DNA from 2 places in the Microbacterium sp. 2RAF4 genome. Region 1 is predicted to be linked to the other one. Evidence: riboswitches for the same ligand, from Rfam matches in the RefSeq annotation. Region 1 holds a riboswitch; the other holds the start of a gene.
The links. Region 1 has a riboswitch for thiamine pyrophosphate ahead of AB4070_RS10245 (ECF transporter S component). Riboswitches for the same ligand answer to the same signal wherever they lie in the genome.
Positions count from the first base shown of each region.

Region 2: it holds a riboswitch for thiamine pyrophosphate, as region 1 does, so the genes downstream of both, thiM (hydroxyethylthiazole kinase) here and AB4070_RS10245 (ECF transporter S component) in region 1, are expected to answer to the same signal.

Region 1 is NZ_JBFRGI010000002.1:1,181,004-1,190,061, forward strand. Features, by position in the region: gene AB4070_RS10205 (hypothetical protein) at 79-558, shown strand; gene AB4070_RS10210 (hypothetical protein) at 791-1,195, shown strand; gene AB4070_RS10215 (signal peptidase II) at 1,185-1,721, shown strand; gene AB4070_RS10220 (cytochrome c oxidase assembly protein) at 1,718-2,668, shown strand; gene AB4070_RS10225 (phosphotransferase) at 2,702-3,427, shown strand; gene AB4070_RS10230 (CHY zinc finger protein) at 3,424-3,768, shown strand; gene AB4070_RS10235 (energy-coupling factor transporter transmembrane component T family protein) at 3,765-4,544, opposite strand; gene AB4070_RS10240 (ABC transporter ATP-binding protein) at 4,541-5,992, opposite strand; gene AB4070_RS10245 (ECF transporter S component) at 5,995-6,651, opposite strand; TPP riboswitch at 6,644-6,753, opposite strand; gene AB4070_RS10250 (D-alanyl-D-alanine carboxypeptidase family protein) at 6,835-8,553, shown strand; gene AB4070_RS10255 (ABC transporter ATP-binding protein) at 8,632-9,058, opposite strand, start outside.
Region 2 is NZ_JBFRGI010000003.1:14,210-23,267, reverse strand. Features, by position in the region: gene AB4070_RS13605 (amino acid ABC transporter permease) at 1-328, shown strand, start outside; gene pheS (phenylalanine--tRNA ligase subunit alpha) at 371-1,411, shown strand; gene pheT (phenylalanine--tRNA ligase subunit beta) at 1,411-3,930, shown strand; gene AB4070_RS13590 (DUF402 domain-containing protein) at 4,006-4,728, shown strand; gene AB4070_RS13585 (NAD-dependent epimerase/dehydratase family protein) at 4,725-5,687, shown strand; TPP riboswitch at 5,694-5,788, shown strand; gene thiM (hydroxyethylthiazole kinase) at 5,779-6,627, shown strand; gene AB4070_RS13575 (bifunctional hydroxymethylpyrimidine kinase/phosphomethylpyrimidine kinase) at 6,624-8,774, shown strand; gene argC (N-acetyl-gamma-glutamyl-phosphate reductase) at 9,014-9,058, shown strand, end outside.

The DNA of each region.
Region 1 (9,058 bases):
CAACTGCGTCGCGACCGAGCCTAGTTCCCGTCCCCCGCTCGAAGGAACGCGACAGGTCGTGGGAGTAGGATCCGGAGAATGCGCCGCCCGCCCGGGATCCACCGATCCACGGCGACCGTCGACCGGCCGGTGATAATGCGCCTCATTACCACCGGGAGCCTGGCGCTCCTGCTCCTCTTCGCATTCGCGGTGACCGCACACGGCGATGCCGGGGAGAACGCCGCAGCCCCCTCACTCGCCGCCGCGGCCATCGCCGCATTCGACGACACCGCCGCGTTCGACGACGCCGCATTCGATGGCGCCGAAGTGGGCGAGGTCCAGACGCAGGCCGCCCTTCCGATCGCCGGCACGAGCCCCCTCGTCGGTGCCGTACTCTGCGTTCTCGGGGTGCTGTGCGGCCTCGCCGCGATGCTCCTGCTTTCTCGCGTGCTCCGGCGCCCCGGACAGTTCTCGACCCTCCGGGAGACACCGCGCGCGCTGCGCTCAGATCCGGCTTCTCCCCTGCACCCCTGCGGGACCGCGGTCTCCCTGATCGAGCTGGGCCTCTCCCGAACCTGATCGTCGACGCGCCGTCATCAGGACGGCGCCTTCCGCCGGTGTCGCGCGGCTCCACGGCTTCCTGCCTCGAGGGGCCACGCCCCGGCATCCGGATCGCGCCCGCTCCCACCCGGAATCCCGCGACCCCTCGTGACGGCATCCGACGCCACGCCCACGCTCACCCCTTCGAAGGAGACCCCATGAAACGCACATCGAACGACGGCGAACCGCTCGCTCCGGACAGGCGAGGACGGTGAGCCGGCCGGTCGGCACCGCCTCTCGGCCGGTCCGCACGGCGATCGCTGCAGCCGCTCTCAGCGCCCTGCTCGTGTTCATCGGTGCGGAGTCGGCAGCGGCCGGGGAGCAGCGCAGTGTCGTCGACACCCAAAGCCGCACAACCACCACCGCCCCGACCCCATCCCCCACTCCCACTCCGACCCCTACTCCCCCTCCCGCCACCGGCGCCTCGCATGAACAGCAGAACGGGGAACAGCGGGTGCAGCGCACTGATCTCGGCTTCCTCGGCGTCGCCTTCCTCTTCGGGATAGGTTTCCTTCTCACTGCCGGAGCGCTCGGCATTCTCGTCTCGGGGCGCGCGCGGCGTCGGCGCGACCGTGCGGAGCCCCCTGCCGGGAAAGAGGATTCCGATGTCGCGTGAGAACAGTCCCCGGTACGGGATCGCCTTCGTCGTCGCCGGCATCGTCGTGCTCATCGACCAGGCGAGCAAGGTCGCCGCGATCGCCGGGCTCAGCCGGACGGAGCGGATACCCCTGCTGGGTGATGCGCTCGGCCTGCAGCTCGCCTTCAACCCCGGTGCGATCCTGTCGTTCGGTTCAGGGGCGACGTGGGTGCTGACCATGGTGGGGGTGGGTGCGGTGGTTGCACTGTTCGTCGCCGCGACTCGCGCGCGCACGAAGGGGCGGGCCTGGGGGTTGGGCTTCATCCTCGGAGGTGCCATCGGGAACGTGCTCGACCGTCTGCTCGCACCTCCCGGATTCGGTCGCGGTCACGTCACCGACTTCCTCGCCTACGGGAACTGGTTCATCGGGAACCTCGCCGATGTCGCGCTCGCGATCGGGGGTGTCGTCCTCGTCGTCGGGCTCTTGTCCGACCAGCGTGCGGCAGCGCGGACGACCCAGACCATCGACCGGCCGGACGGCTCGCGGGAGGACGCGACCGGATGAACGACTGGATGCCCGTTGCGCCGCCGGCCCTGTCAGACTTCCTCACACCGATCATCTTCACTCCGGCCGCGGGACCCTTCCCCCTCCTGCCCCTGGTCGCGGCAGTGCTGGCGGTCGCCTATCTGGCCGGGGCGCTCCGGTTGTGGCGGCAGCACCGTCGGTGGCCCGTCTGGCGAACCGTCGTCTTCCTCCTGGGGTGCCTCGCGCTCGCAGCCACCACGGGCCTCGGGGTCGAGGTGTACGGCTATGCCCTGATGTCGGTGTTCATGTTCCAGCAGCTCACCCTCATGATCGCGATCCCGCCGCTGCTGGTCCTCGGTTCGCCGGGGACGCTCCTTCTGCGGGCGACACCGCACCGCGGGGCCGGTGCTGTCATCCTGCGTGTCGCACATGCCGGTCTGCGCAGCCGGACCGCCCGGTGGATCCTGAGCCCGTGGATCGCGTTGCCGATGTACCTGATCGCGTTCTACGGGCTGTACCTGGCCGGTCTCGCCGACCGTGTGCTCGCAGAGCCCGGAGGCCACCTCGCCCTGGAGGCCGGGTTCCTCGTCGTCGGGATCCTCTTCGCCATCCCGGTACTGAGCGCCGATCCCCTCCCGGTGCGGCTCGGGCACGGCGGTCGCGCCCTGGACGTCTTCGCCGAGGCGGCCCTGCACGCGTTCTTCGGCGTCTTCCTGATGATGGCGACCACCATGCTCGTCGACTACTTCGTCGCGCCGACTCTGGCACTCGGGGTCGATCCCCTCGAAGACCAGCAGCTAGCAGGCGGCCTGGCATGGTCGTACGGCGAAGCCCCGACCCTGCTGATGCTCGTCTACGTCATGCATCGATGGTTCCGTGACGACACGGCCCGTGCCGCCGCCGCCGACCGCTACGCGGATGCGCACGGCACGAGCGAGCTCGACGCCTACAACGCCTATCTGGAGGGACTCCGCGACGACCGCTGAGCCGGTGTGGTCCCCGTCGGGCAGGATGGACGGATGAGCATTCCCTCCGCTTCCCTCGACGTGCCGACGAAGGTTCGTGAGCTCGCGCGCGGTGCCGCGCTCGTACCGGTCTGGCTCAACGGGATCGGCGGGCTGACCTTCCGCACCGACGACGGGCGGTACATCAAGTGGGGCCCGCTCGACGACGAGGCGAACATGCGCGACGAAGCCGAGCGCATGAGGTGGGCACGGACCTGGCTGCCCGTGCCCGAGGTGCTCGAGCAGGGGCAGGACGACACCCACGAGTGGCTCGTGACGGTCGCACTCGATGCGAGCAGCGCCGTCGACCCGCGCTGGGCCGCGCAGCCCGAGACCGCGGTGCGAGCGGTCGGCGCGGGCCTGAGGATGCTGCATGACGCCCTGCCCGTGGCCGAGTGCCCCTGGGAATGGAGCAACGAGTGGCGGATCGCGAACGCCGCCGACCGCGGCACCATCGTGCCCGCAGACCTGCACCAGGCACCTCCGATCGACCGGTTGGTGGTGTGCCACGGCGACGCCTGCATGCCGAACACGCTTCTCGACGCCGAAGGCCGGCCGGCCGCTTTCGTCGACCTCGCCGCCCTCGGAGTCGCCGACCGCTGGGCCGACATCGCCGTGGCGTCGATGAGCACACGGTGGAACTTCGGCGAAGGCTGGGAGGAAACGCTCATCGAGGCCTACGGCGTCGAACCCGATCGCGAGCGCCTCGAGTACTACCGTCGACTCTGGAACGAGATGTGAGCGTCGCATCCGCTGGTCGGCCTCGCGTGCTCGGCCCGGTGATCGACGACATGACCCGGTGCACGCATTACGGGGGCCCGACCGACATCATCGCGATCCGCTTCGCCTGCTGCGGCGAGTACTACCCGTGCCACCGCTGCCATGAGGAGACCGCGGAGCATCCCGCACAGCAGTGGGCGCCAGATCAGCACGGCAGGAACGCGATCCTCTGCGGCGCGTGCGGGCACGAGCTCACGATCGCCGAGTACTTCACGGTGACGGCGTGCCCGCAGTGCGCCAGCCTGTTCAACGAGCGGTGCGCGCTGCACCGTGAGCACTACTTCCAGCTCGACCCGAGCTAGCTCCAGACGAAACGGAACGTCCCGACGAGCACGGCGGCGGCGAGCGCGAGCGCCATGATCGCGATTCCGCCGATCACCGCCACCGCATCACGGGGGTGCAGCCGGGAGGGACGCGACCAGGTGCGCGGAATGCCGGAGCCGAAGCCCCTGGCCTCCATCGCGAGCGCCAGCTTCGAGCCGCGCCGCACCGCGAACACGAGCAGCACGAACGCCATCGAGAAGAACCGTCGCAGCACGCCCCGGTCGCCCACACCGCGCGCGCGACGGGCCAGGCTCATGGTGCGCCAGTCGTCGAGGAAGAGGCCCAGCATGCGCGTGCCGGCGAGGATGCCGAGCACGAAGCGGCTCGGGAGTCTGGCCACCTGCGCCAGCGCATCGGCGAGCTCGGTCGGGTCGGTGCCGCCGAACAGCAGGATCGTGGGGAGCCCGAGCGCGATCACTCGCAGACTCACCGCGATCGCGAGCGTGATGGAGTCATCGCTGATCGTCGCGAAGCCGAACGTCCAATAGATGCGCCCCGCCGGCTCCGCATACAGCAGCATGCTCACCCCGGCTATCGGGGCGAAGATCGCGATCGGCAGCAGCCGCTTCAGCACCGTCGACAGGCGAAGACCTGTCAACGGCAGGCAGAGCAGCTGCAGGAAGATCGCGGCCAGCGCGCTCGTGATGTCGATGGAGGCGAACAGCGGCACGGACAGCAGCAGGGCGAGCAGCAGCTTCGTCACCGGGTTCACACCGTCGAGCCACACCGGCCGCGCGGTCTCGGTCGCCGTCACGACGGCGACCCCATTTCGATGCGATGACCACCCAGGTGTCGGATCACCGCGTCGTCGTGGGTGACCGCGATGATCGACCGGCCGCGTGCGATCTCCTCCTGCAGCAGGGCGACGAGCGAGATCCACCCGCGGCGGTCCTGTCCGAAGGTCGGCTCGTCGAGCACGATGACCTCCGGCGCCCCGGCCAGCACGGTGGCGACCGACAGTCGCCGCTTCTGCCCGCCGGAGAGCGTGAATGGGTTGGCGAGGGCGAGCGGGGCGAGGCCCAGGCGTTCCAGAAGACCGTCCACGACGGCATCCGTCTTCGCCTGATCCCAGCCGAGTGCCCGCGGACCGACCGCGAGCTCGTCGCGAAGGGTCTGGGCTAGGAACTGATGCTCCGGCTCCTGGAACACCATCCCGATACGGGTGAGCAGTTCGCGCGAGGTCCAGCGGATGGGGCGCGTGCCCTTGCGTCCCGCCAGCTCCGGGGCCGACCGCACCTCTCCGCCCAGCTCGGGGATGAGACCGGCGAGGGTCAGAGCGAGCGTCGACTTGCCCGCGCCGTTCGGCCCGGTGATGACGGTCGCGTTCGCCCGCGGCACGCGCAGGTCGAGCCCGTGCTGCACCGGCGCTCCATGCTCCCGTCCGATCGTCAGGCCGGATGCGGTGAGCGCGTCCGGCGCCGACACCTGCTCCAGCACGGGCAGGTCGATCCCTCTGTCGGGCACCCACACCCCGGCGTCCGCGAGCACGTCGCCGTAGGCTGCGAAAACCTGGGCCGGTTCCCCGTCGGCGAGCAGTCCACCGTCGGCCGCGAGCACGATGACCCTCGTCATCAGATCGACCCAGATCGGTGTGCGGTGCTCGACGACGATCAGCGTCGCACCGGTGGAGGCGACAGCACGTTCGACGCTCGCCCGCACCTCGCGCACACCCTCGGGGTCGAGGTTCGCCGTCGGCTCATCGAGCAGCAGCAGCCCGGGGCGCATCGCGAGCACGCCGGCCAGCACCAGTCGCTGCTTCTGCCCACCCGACAGCGCCTTCGTGGGGCGCTGCAGCGGCACGTCGAGCCCGACGGCATCCAGCGCCTCCGCGACGCGACCGGGGATCTCGGATGCGGGCACACCGAGGTTCTCGCACCCGAACGCCACGTCGTCGCCGACCTTCGACAGCACGACCCCCGCATCGGGGTCCTGCAGGACGAGTCCCACCTGGCCGTGCCGAGATTCCGGGGCGGCGCCGTCGATGTGGAGCGTCCCGGTTCGCACCCCTTCGTCGTCGCCGCCGAGGACCCCGGCCAGCCCCGCGAGCAGCGTCGACTTCCCGGCACCGGAGGCGCCGAGCAGCAGCACCCGCTCACCCGGTTCGATCGTGAACGAGACGTCCTCGACAGCGGGGAGCTTCCGACCGGCGTACCGCCAGCCCCAGCCCGCAGCCTGCACGCGGGCCGGGGCGGCGATGGTCACGGTCAGACCTCGCGCACGTGCTCTCGCCCGACGGCGAAGCGGTTCAGTGCACCGGTGACCGCCAACGCGCGCACCAGCAGCCAACCGACGACACCCGCCAGGATCGCCCCGGAGACGACGACGCTGACCAGGTAGATCGTGTTGAACTCGACGGACTTCAGGATGTTGGGCGAGCTGCCGTAGAACAGCTCGAACACCCAGGCGGCGACCGCTGCACCGACACCGGCGAGCGCGGCGACCGCAATCCCGAAGCGCCGGTAGAAGAACAGGGCGAAGATGATCTCCGCGCCGAGTCCCTGCACGATGCCGGACAGCACGGTCGAGACGCCCCACACGTTGCCGATCAGCATCGACACGATCGCTGCGACGAGCTCGACGACCAGCGCCGCACCGGGCTTGCGGATGACGAGGCCGCCGACGACGCCGCCCAGCAGCCAGATGCCGACGGCGATGCCGCCCAGCCCCGGCGTCAGAGCGTCGGCCGCACCGAACCAGGCGTAGCCGATCGTGTTCCATCCCCAGAACACGAGGCCGATCGCGACGCCGAGGACGGCGGCCACGACGATGTCGACGACGCGCCAGCGCCAGATCGATGTGCGGTGCGGATCCTGTGCGGCGGCGGATGCCTGCTGCGTGGATGCGGACGTGGGCGTACTCATCTGAACTCCTCCCTGCGCTGGCATGACCCAGATCAGGTTCGACGGTCGAAGCGCGATTCGCTCCCTCTCAGCCCGGCTCGCCGGACTCCCGTGGTTGTGCTGACGATCCTACCGTCGGCGACACCCCCGCGGCGACAGGGCTCGGCGCCGCGGAACACGCGCGGGATTGGGTACCGTAAACGAGTGACCGCATCAGATCCCGCCGACGAGGCGACGGGCGTCGTCGGCGACGACGGCCCTGCCCCCGCCGCCCCCGCCGACACCGCGACGGGCGGATCGGTACTGACGGCCGAGCAGACATCGCCTCGAGCGGATGCTCCGGAGACGGTCGTGGACCCGGAGCCCGTCGTACCGCCGGAGGCCGTGGGTGCCCCGGAACCGGGCACCCCCGCGCTGACGAAGCCGCCGTTCATCCCTCGCGACCGCACGGTCCCGGGTCCTTCCGACGAACTCACCGCGTCGGATCTCGCCGCGCTGGATCTCACCGCGTCCGATCTCACCGCGTCCGATCTCACCGGCGCGGAGACAGCCGCGCCCCGATGGGCCGACGACACCACCACGGCCACCGCTCTCACCTGGGTGGACGCCGCGACCGTCGCCGAGCACACCGCCACGGCCACTCTCGACGACACCTCGGAGGCCGAGCGATCGAGCGGTCTGCTGCGCGGTGCGCGTCTTCGCCCCGCCATCGCCCGCCCGGGCGTCCTGGTCCCGCTTGCCACGCTCGCCGGTCTCGTCGCCGTCTACGCCGGCACCACGCTGCTTTGGCCCCTTCATGAGGTGCCGCCGACGGTGCAGTCGGTCGAGTTCGCGACGACTCCCGCCGCTGCCGCCGCCGTGACCTGGCCGAACGAGGGTGCGGGTGCCGTCGGCATCGCGGGCATGACGACGGCGGCCTCAGTGCCCGACGCCGTGAGCATCGCGAGCATCACCAAGGTCGTCAGCAGTCTGATGGTGCTCGACCGCATGCCGCTCGCTGTCGGGGAGCAGGGCCCCGAGTTCTCGTTCACCCGCGCCGACAGCGTGAGGTACTGGGACTACCGGCGCAGCGACCAGTCCGCCCTCGACGTGCCCATCGGCGGAGTCCTCACGGAGTACCAGCTGCTGCAGGGGACGCTCATGGGTTCCGCGAACAACTACATCGATCGGCTCGCGACCGAGATCTGGGGATCCGAGCGCGAGTTCGCGAGGGCTGCAGAGGTGTGGTTGCGCGAACGCGGCCTGACCGGCATCACCGTGGTGACGCCCTCCGGCTTCGACGAGCGCAATGTGGCCACGCCCGAGGCCCTGGTGGCGCTCGGTGAGCGTGCGATGCAGAACCCGGTCTTCGCCGAGATCGTCGGCACCAAGTCCGTCGACCTCCCGGGTGCGGGCACCGTCGTGAACACGAACGGCATGCTCGACGATCCCGGTGTCGTCGGCATCAAGACCGGCACCCTGGTCGGCTGGAACCTTCTCACCGCGAAGGACCTCGTGATCGGTGACACCACGGTGCATCTGTTCGCCGCGGCGCTGAATCAAGCAGGAAACGACGAGCGACTCGCTCTCACGCGTTCCCTGTTCGCCGAGGCGGAATCCGCGCTGGAGGCGCAGCCGCCGGCCGTCGCGAAGGACACCGTGGTCGGCAGCGTCACGACTCCGTGGGGAGAGCAGGTCGACGTCATCACCGAATCCGACGCCGACGTGGTGCTCTGGAACACCGCGACCGCGACCGCCGCGACCGCCTTCGACCTCGGCGAAGACCGCGAACAGGGTGACACGGTGGGCACGCTGACCACGGCAGGACCGATCAACACCACGACGACTCCGCTGGTGCTGGCCGCGGATGTCGAGGGTCCGAGTCCCTGGTGGCGTCTGACCCACCCGCTCGAGCTGCTCGGGATCAGAGCCGACCAGCCCTGACGCACTCCCCGCGATCGCCCACGACGACGCCCCACCCCGCGTGAGCGGCGGTGGGGCGTCGTGCGTTGATGCCGTACGTCAGGGGCGGTGATCGGAGCCGTCAGCGCCGTCTTCCAGCAGGGCCTGCGCCGCGGCCGTCTCGGCTGCCGGCACCTGTGCGCCGACGGATGCGCCGGCCACAGCGGCTGCAGCCTCTGCGCCCGCAGCATCGGTGACGACGACCGGAGTCGTCCCCGTGAGAGCGTCTTCGGCATCGATGTCGGTCGCGGCCTGCTCGAACTGCGACTGGTACAGACGCCAGTAGGCGCCCTGCGCCGCGATGAGTTCGTCGTGCGTACCCTTCTCCACGATGTCGCCGTGCTCCATCACCAGGATGAGGTCGGCATCGCGGATGGTCGACAGCCGGTGCGCGATCACGAACGACGTGCGCCCCTCTCGGAGCGCGGCCATCGCGTGCTGCAGCAGCAGTTCGGTGCGTGTATCGACGGCCGACGTGGCCTCGTCG
Region 2 (9,058 bases), on a different contig from region 1:
GATGCCGGTGATCATCGCGCAGCTCGTCGTGGCGCTCAAGGACACCGCTCTCGGGTTCATCATCACGTACCAGGAGCTCCTCTACGTCATCAACCAGATCGGCAACCAGGCGCCTTACGGCTCCCCGCTGATCCCCGCGGCGATCGTCGGCGGATCGATGTACGTGGCCGTCTGCCTCCTGCTCTCCTACATCGCCTACCGCCTGCAGAAGCGTGCCAAGCGCTCACCGAAGGCAGGGCCTGCGGTGCCGGATCCCCGCCAGCACGGAGGCGAGACCAACACCTCGCTCATCGTGCTGCAGGGAGACGGATCCGAGAAGGCGCGCTGATCCGCGAAAGCGACCCGCACGCCCCCGGTAGACTCGATTCTCGTGTCAGAGTCTCCTGAAATCACCCCGGAAGCGGTCGAAGCCGCTGTTGCCGACGCCCTCGCGGCGATCGCCGCAGCCACCGACACCGCCGAGCTGAAAGCGGCCCGCGCCGCACACGTCGCCGACGGATCGCCGCTCGCGGTCCTGAACGCCTCGATGCGCCAGGTCGCCCCCGAGAACAAGGCCGCATTCGGCAAGCTCGTGGGCCAGGGGAGAGGGCAGGTGACCCAGGCGCTCGCCGCGAAGGAGGCCGAGCTCGCCGAGGCCGAGGTCGCCGCGCGTCTCGAGTCGGAGCGGGTCGACATCACCGCCGTGCCCTCGCGCACGCGTGTCGGCGCCCGACACCCGCTCACCCTCCTGCAGGACCAGGTGTGCGACATCTTCGTCGGCATGGGATGGGAGATCGCGGAGGGACCGGAGCTCGAACACGAGTGGTTCAACTTCGACGCGCTCAACTTCGACGTGGACCACCCCGCACGCCAGGAGCAGGACACGTTCTACGTCGACCCGCCCTCGCGTCACCTCGTGATGCGCACCCACACGAGCCCGGTGCAGGTGCGCTCGATGCTCGACCGCGAGGTGCCCATCTACGTGCTGTGCCCCGGCCGGGTGTATCGCACCGACGAGTTCGACGCCACGCACCTGCCGGTCTTCACCCAGTTCGAGGGCCTCGTGATCGACAAGGGCATCACGATGGCACATCTCAAGGGAACGCTCGACCACTTCGCGAAGCAGCTGTTCGGCCCCGAGGCCAAGATGCGCTTCCGCACGAACTACTTCCCCTTCACCGAGCCCTCCGCCGAGCTCGATCTGTGGCACCCCACCTTCAAGGGCGGCGCGCGCTGGATCGAGTGGGGCGGCTGCGGCATGGTCAACCCCAACGTGCTGCGCGCGGCCGGGATCGACCCTGAGGAATACAGCGGCTTCGCGTTCGGCATGGGCATCGAGCGGGGCCTGATGTTCCGCAGCGACGTCCAGGACATGCGCGACATGGCCGAAGGCGATGTCCGTTTCAGCGAGCAGTACGGGATGGTGGTGTGATGCGCGTCCCGCTTTCGTGGTTGCGTGAGTACGTCGATGTGGCAGCGGATGCGTCCCCCGAGGACGTGCTCGCGGCACTGGTGACGGTCGGCTTCGAAGAGGAGGACGTGCACCGCTTCGACATCACGGGTCCCGTGGTGGTCGGCCAGGTCGTCTCGCTCGAGCCGGAGCCGCAGTCCAACGGCAAGACCATCAACTGGTGCCAGGTCGACGTCGGCGAGGCGAACGGCGGCATCCGTGGCATCGTCTGCGGTGCGCACAACTTCATCGTCGGGGACAAGGTCGTCGTGACCCTGCCCGGCGCGGTGCTGCCCGGCCCGTTCCCGATCGCGGCCCGCAAGACCTACGGTCATGTGTCGGACGGCATGATCGCCTCGGCGCGTGAGCTGGGACTCGGTGACGAGCACAACGGCATCGTCGTGCTGTCCGACCTCGGCATCGATGCGCCCGTCGGCACCGACGCGATCGCCCTGCTCGGTCTCGACGACGTCGCTGTGGAGATCAACGTCACGCCCGACCGCGGTTACGCCTTCTCCCTGCGCGGGGTGGCCCGTGAGTACGCGCACGCGACCGGAGCGGCCTTCCGCGACCCGGCGGAGCGCGATTTCGCCGAACTCCAGCCGGGCACCGGCCACACGACCATCGTCGACGACGTCGCTCCCGTGCGCGGGAACGTCGGAGCGAGCGAGTTCGTGACCCGTGTCGTCCGCGGCGTCGACCCCTCGCGTCCGACGCCTCCGTGGATGGTGGCGCGGCTCAGTCTCGCCGGCATGCGTTCGCTGGGTGTGCTGATCGACATCACCAACTACGTGATGCTCGAGCTCGGACAGCCGCTGCATGGCTACGACCTCGACAAGCTCACCGGTGGGATCACGGTTCGCCGCGCACACCAGGGCGAGAAGATGACCACGCTCGACGGGGTCGAGCGCACGCTGCACATCGAAGACCTGCTCATCACAGACGAGTCGGGCCCGATCGGCCTCGCCGGCGTCATGGGCGGCGGCACGACGGAGATGAGCGAAGAGACGCGGAACGTCCTCATTGAGGCAGCGACCTTCGACCCGACCACCATCGCCCGTTCGGCTCGTCGTCACAAGCTGCCCAGCGAGGCGTCCAAGCGTTTCGAGCGCGGCGTCGACCCGCTGATCCCCTTCGTCGCGGCCCGGCGCGCGGCCGACCTCATGGTCGAGTTCGCCGGAGGCACGCTCACGGAGGAGGGCGGCGCGCTGTTCGCCGAGGTCTTCGTCGGTGAGATCGAGCTGCCTGCCGGCTTCGTGCAGGGACTCATCGGCGTCGACTACACCGACGACGAGATCACCGGCGCGCTGACGACCATCGGCGCGGAGGTCAGCCCTTCGACAGGCTCAGGGACCCACGGCGGGTGGACGGTCATCCCGCCGACCTGGCGCCCCGACCTCACCGACAAGTGGACGCTCGCCGAGGAGGTCGCCCGCATCCACGGGCTCGACCGCATCCCCTCGGTGCTGCCGACGCCCCCCTCCGGGCGCGGCCTCACCGCGCACCAGCAGGGCCGTCGCCGCGTGGCCGATGCGCTGGCCGCTGCGGGGCTGGTCGAGACGCCGTCGTTCCCGTTCACCACGGAGGCGCAGAACGATCTGCACGGCTCTGCGTCGGGTGAGCACCTGCCGAGCATCCGTCTGGCGAATCCGCTCGACGGGCAGGCACCGTACCTGCGCCGGTCGCTGATCCCCGGTCTGCTGCAGACCGCGCACCGCAACATCTCGCGCGGGCTCACCGACCTCGCGATCTTCGAGACCGGTGTGGTCTTCCTCCCTGAGCCGGGTGTGGAGTACGGCACCGATGAGGTGCCGCCGCTGGGGGAGCGTCCGTCTGACGAGACGCTCGCGGAGCTGAACGCCTCGATCCCGCCGCAGCACCGGTTCGTCTCCGGACTGCTCACCGGCCATGTCGCACCGCGCCAGCCCGGTCGCCCCGCCGAGGCCGCCGGCCTCGTGGAGGCTCTGGACGCGGTCCGTGTGGTCGCGGCAGCCGCCGGGGTCGACATCGACGTGCTCCAGGCCGAACGCGCTGCCCTCCACCCGGGGCGCACCGGGTCGCTCCTGGTGGCAGGCGAAGAGGTCGGATACGTCGGCGAGCTGCACCCCGCTGTCGCCGAGGGCGCCGACCTCCCAGGGCGCGCGACCGTGTTCGAGCTCGACCTCGACCGCATCCTGTCGCTTGCCGGAGGACGGGTCGTCGCCGCATCGCTGTCGACGTTCCCCGCCGCTACGCAGGACGTGTCGCTCCTGGTTCCGGCCGGGCTCCCCGCCGCGGACGTGCAGGCCGCCCTCGCCGAAGGCGCGGGCACGCTGCTGGAGTCGGTACGCCTCGTCGACGACTACCGCGGAGAGGGCGTTCCGGAGGGTTCCAAGAGCCTGACCTTCGCGCTGAGGTTCCGGGCGGATGACCGCACCCTCACCGCGGCGGAGGCCACGGAGGCCAAGCTCGCCGGAGTCGAGGTCGCTGCGCAGCGCTTCGGAGCCACGCTGCGCGACTGAGGATCGATCCGCGGTGTGAGGCGGACCGTGTCGTCGCTCGGACGATCCGGGCCGGCGCCGGAGTACCGTGGCGGGATGAGAATCCTCCCCCAGGGCACTCCGGCCGCCGTCCCCGACGACGCGAGGCCGCTCGGTGAGGGACCGTTCCTCGAGCCCGGCGCGCAGATCGACTGGCACTATCGGAAGCCGGGGTGGCAGCCGGGAGAACCGTCCAGGATCTCGCCGATGCGCGTGATCCGTGATGATGAGCACGGTCTCGTGGCCTGGCTCGCTCCGGGGACGCTCCAGGAGGCGCCAGGATCCAGCGACGGTCAGCGCGTGCGGGAGGTGCCGCTCGACCGGCGGTGGCTCGAACCGCGGACGCGCATCGTCGAGCGTTGGCGCGGCAACGGGGTGCTGTGCATCGCCCCTGCAGGGATGCCGTGGTCGATCTGGCTGTTCTGGAGCGACACCACCGGGCCGGACTGGGTGTTCTCCGGGTGGTACGTGAATCTCGAGAACGCGCATCTGCGGACAGACCGAGACACCTTCTCGTCCGACCACATCCTCGACGTCGAGATCGATCCGGAGGGCGGCATCCACCTCAAGGACGAGGATGAGCTCGTCGCCGCGATCGCCCAGGGACGGCTCAGCTCCGAGCAGGCCGCGCAGATCGAGCGGCACGCGGACGCGGCCATCGCATCGTTCGAGGCCGACGACTGGCCGTTCGACTCCGCGTGGACCCGCTGGCGGCCCGACCCCGCCTGGACGGTTCCGGTGCTGGCCGGCCTGGACCGCTTGGGTGACGGCACACCATGACGGATGTTCTGATCCTGGGTGGCACAGGATGGCTTTCCGGTCGCATCGCCCGGCGGTGGCTCGATGAAGGTGCTGCGGTCACCTGCCTCGCCCGCGGGACGCGCCCGGTGCCGGAGGGTGCCGCGCTCGTCGTCGCTGACCGCGACGCTCCCGATGCGTACACCGATCTGGCCGTGCGGGACTGGGATCATGTCGTCGACATCTCGTCTCACGCGGCGCACGTCGAGCATGCGGTGGAAGCGCTCGGCGATCGGACCGCGCGTTGGACGTATGTGTCCTCCGTGTCGGTCTACTCCGACGATGCGACGGTCGGCGCCGACGAGTCTGCTCCGCGTCATCCACCAGCAGTTTCCGGCGACGAGTACGAGTACGGTGCGCAGAAGGCGGCTGCGGAGGACGCCGTCCTGCACCTCCGGGAGCGGGCCCTCGTCGTGCGACCCGGCCTCATCGTGGGCGACGGCGACCCCAGCGATCGCTTCGGGTACTGGGGTGCGGCGTTCGCTCGCGCCGGTTCCGAGCCCGTGCTGCTGCCGCCGCTCGAGGGGAGAAGGACGCAGGTCATCGACGTGGACGATCTCGCGGCCTTCATCGTCACGACGGCCGGCAGCGGAACGGTGAACGCCGTCGGCGACCAGCATCTCCTCGCCGACCTCCTTGACGCGGTTCGGGCGCAGGCAGGGCACACCGGCGATACGGTCGTCGCAGAGGAGGACTGGCTCGTCGCGCACGACATCGAGTACTGGGCCGGTCCGCGTTCCCTGCCGCTGTGGCTTCCGTCCGAGATGACGGGGTTCATGACCCGCTCGAACGAGGCGTTCCGGGAGACCGGTGGGTCGCTCCGTCCGCTCGTCGACACGATCGATCGCGTGCTCGCCGACGAACGGGAGCGCGGACTCGACCGCGAGCGTCGTGCCGGACTCACGCGCGCGCAGGAGCGGGCGCTGCTGGCCGATCGCTAGACTGCGACCAGTGACACGGGGTGCCGCGATCCGCGGCTGAGAACAGACCCGTCGAACCTGATCTAGTTCGTACTAGCGAAGGGATGTCGCGATGAGCGATCTTCTGCGTCCTGATTCCACCCACGATCTCGCCGAGACGGCTGCGGCTCTGCTGGGGGTGGTGCGCGAGGCGCCCCCGCTGACGCACTGCATCACCAACACCGTGGTCACCGGCTTCACCGCCAACGTGCTGCTGGCGCTCGGAGCTGCTCCCGCCATGGTCGACATCGTCGGGGAGACGGGCATGTTCGCCGGCGTCGCCTCCGGCATGCTGATCAACCTCGGCACGCCGACGCCCGAGCAGCGCGCGGCGAGTCGGGAAGCCGTGACCGGCGCGGCGGCGGCAGGCACTCCCTGGGTGCTCGACCCCGTCGCGGTCGGCGCGCTCCCTGTGCGGACCGCGCTCGCCCGTCAGCTCGTCGAGCAGCGGCCGACCGCGATCCGCGGCAACGCCTCCGAGGTGCTGGCTCTCGCGGGGCTCAGCGCCGGCGGGCGGGGTGTGGACTCCACGGACAGCACCGAGTCCGCGGCCGAGGCTGCATCGGCGCTGGCACGCACGACGCACGGCGTGGTCGCCGTGTCCGGTCCGATCGATCTCCTCACCGACGGGGAGAGGGTGCTGCGGCTGTCCAACGGGCACGAGCTGCTGACCAGGGTCACGGGCGGCGGGTGCGCTCTCGGCGCCGTGATGGCGGCCTTCCTCGGCGTTGCACGGGGGACCGGGCACGATGCGCTCACGGCGGTCGCGTCGGCGAGCCTCGTGTACACGATCGCGGCGGAGCAGGCGGCAGAGCGGTCCACGGGACCGGGGAGCTTCGCCGTCGCGCTGCTGGATGCGCTCGCCGCCGTGGACTCCACCGACATCAGGGTCCGCGCCCGCGTCGAAGGCGGTGCGCTGTGAACGCCGACCTCTCGCTCTACCTCGTGACGGATGCGGCGCTGTGCGGAGACCGGGGTGTCGTCGAGACCGTCCGGCGCGCGGTGGACGGCGGAGTGCGCATCGTGCAGCTGCGCGACAAGGAGGCGACCGACGAGGAGACCGTCGAGCAACTGGTGGCACTGTCGCAGGCGATCGACGGCCGGGCTCTGCTCGTGGTCAACGATCGGCTGGATGCGGTCCTGGCGGCTCGTGAGGGTGGCGCCCGAGTCGATGGCGTGCACCTCGGCCAGGGGGACGCCTCGGTGCTGCGCGCCCGTGAGGCACTCGGACCCGACGCCTTGATCGGCCTCACCGCCAACACCGCCGCGCACCTCGACGCGGTGCGGGCCCTCCCGGCCGGGACGGTCGACTACCTCGGGGTCGGCGTCATCCGTCCCACCCTCACGAAGCCGGATCACCCCACCCCGCTGGGCGTGGAGGGATTTCGCGACTTCGCCAGGCGCAGCCCACTCCCGTGCGTGGCGATCGGCGGTGTCCACATCGACGACACCGAGGCTCTTCGCGATGCCGGTGCGGCGGGGGTGGCCGTGGTCTCGGCGCTGTGTGCCGCCGACGATCCGGCCGCTGCAGCGACGCGCTTCCTGCGGCGCTGGCGGTCCGGGGGTGTACCGCGAGTGCTCAGCATCGCCGGGAGCGACCCGTCCGGAGGTGCGGGTATCCAGGCCGACCTCAAGTCCATCGCCGCGAACGGCGGGTACGGAATGGCTGTGCTCACGGCGCTGACCGCGCAGAACACGCAGGGCGTGCGTGCTGTGCACGTGCCGCCGGTCGACTTCCTGCGCGCGCAGCTCGACGCCGTGTCGGACGACATCGTGATCGACGCCGTGAAGATCGGGATGCTCGCCGACGCCGCCGTCATCCACACGGTGGGGGCATGGCTGGACCGCGTGCGCCCTCCGATCGTGGTGCTCGATCCTGTCATGGTCGCGACCTCCGGTGACCGGTTGCTGGATGGGGAAGTGGAGCGAGAACTGCTCGGCCTCCTCGCGCGGGCGACTCTGGTCACGCCGAACCTCGCCGAACTCGCGGTGCTCGCCGGTCGGGAGATCGCCGACTGGGAGGAGGCCATCTCCGCGGCGCACGAGCTGTCCGCCCGGATCGATGCGGCCGTCCTGGTCAAGGGCGGCCATCTCGTCGGCGATGAGGCCCCCGATGCGCTGGTCGACGCGGCGTGCGGTCTGCGCAGAGACTTTCCAGGACCACGGATCACGACCGGAAACACCCATGGCACCGGCTGCTCGCTGTCGTCCGCGCTCGCGACCCTGCTCGCGCGGGGGCACGACGCAGAGGCGGCCGTCGGCGCCGCGCGCGTCTGGCTTCGCGAAGCCCTGCGCGCGGGGGACGCTTTGCGCGTCGGTCGCGGACACGGGCCGATCGACCACTTCGCCGGACTCCGGGAACGGGCAGGAGCCGAGGCCCGGCCGGCGGCGGACGACATCGCGGCGGACTGGTGGCACGGCATCATGGGGATCCGCGCGGGCATCGACGAGCTGCCCTTCATCCGGGCGCTCGCCGATGGGACGCTGGAGCGCGGACCGTTCCTGTCCTATCTCGCGCAGGACGCGCTGTACCTGCGCGACTACGCCCGTGTGCTCGCGGAGGCGTCCCGACTCGCGCCGACGTCCGATGAGCAGGCGTTCTGGGCGGAGTCCGCACGCGGTTCGATCGTGGGCGAGCTCGAACTGCACGCATCGTGGCTGACTCCGGCGCAGGGGGTGAGCGCGGACACGTTCTCGGCCGAGCCGGGTCCGGCGACCACCGCCTACCTCGATCATCTGCGGTCGGTCGCGTTCGGCGGGGACTATGCCGAGATCCTCGCCGCCGTCCTCCCGTGCTTCTGGCTCTACACCGACCTCGGCCGACGCCTGCAAGCCGGAGCCTTCGGTCAGTACGCGCGGGATCCCCAGCACCCCTACGCCTCGTGGCTGGCGACCTACGCGGACCCCGCCTTCGAAGAGGCGACGGAGACGGCGATCGCCTACGCATCCGGAGCGGCGGCACGGGCCGATGCCGCGACCCGTGCGAAGATGCGCCACGTCTTCGAGGTCTCGAGCGCGCATGAGCTCGCCTTCTTCTCCGCGCCGCTGGAGTCCTCACCCCGCAGATGACGAGCCGGATTTGCGGTGGCCGCCGAGGCCGCGCTACTGTCGCGACATGCCTTCGGCCGCCACCGCTTCTCCGACGCTCGCTCCGAGCGTCATCGCTGTGCGCCGACGCCGCGGCCGCCGACTGTAGGCGACCCCGCCCTTCTGCCCGTGCGCGCACGGGGGTCGAGTGCCGGTGTCGCCGCCTCCGGCCCCGTCCACGGTCCCGATTTCGTCGAGGGCCTGACCGTTAAGGTAGAAGCATGACGTATTCCGTCGCCGTCTCCGGCGCATCCGGCTACGCAGGC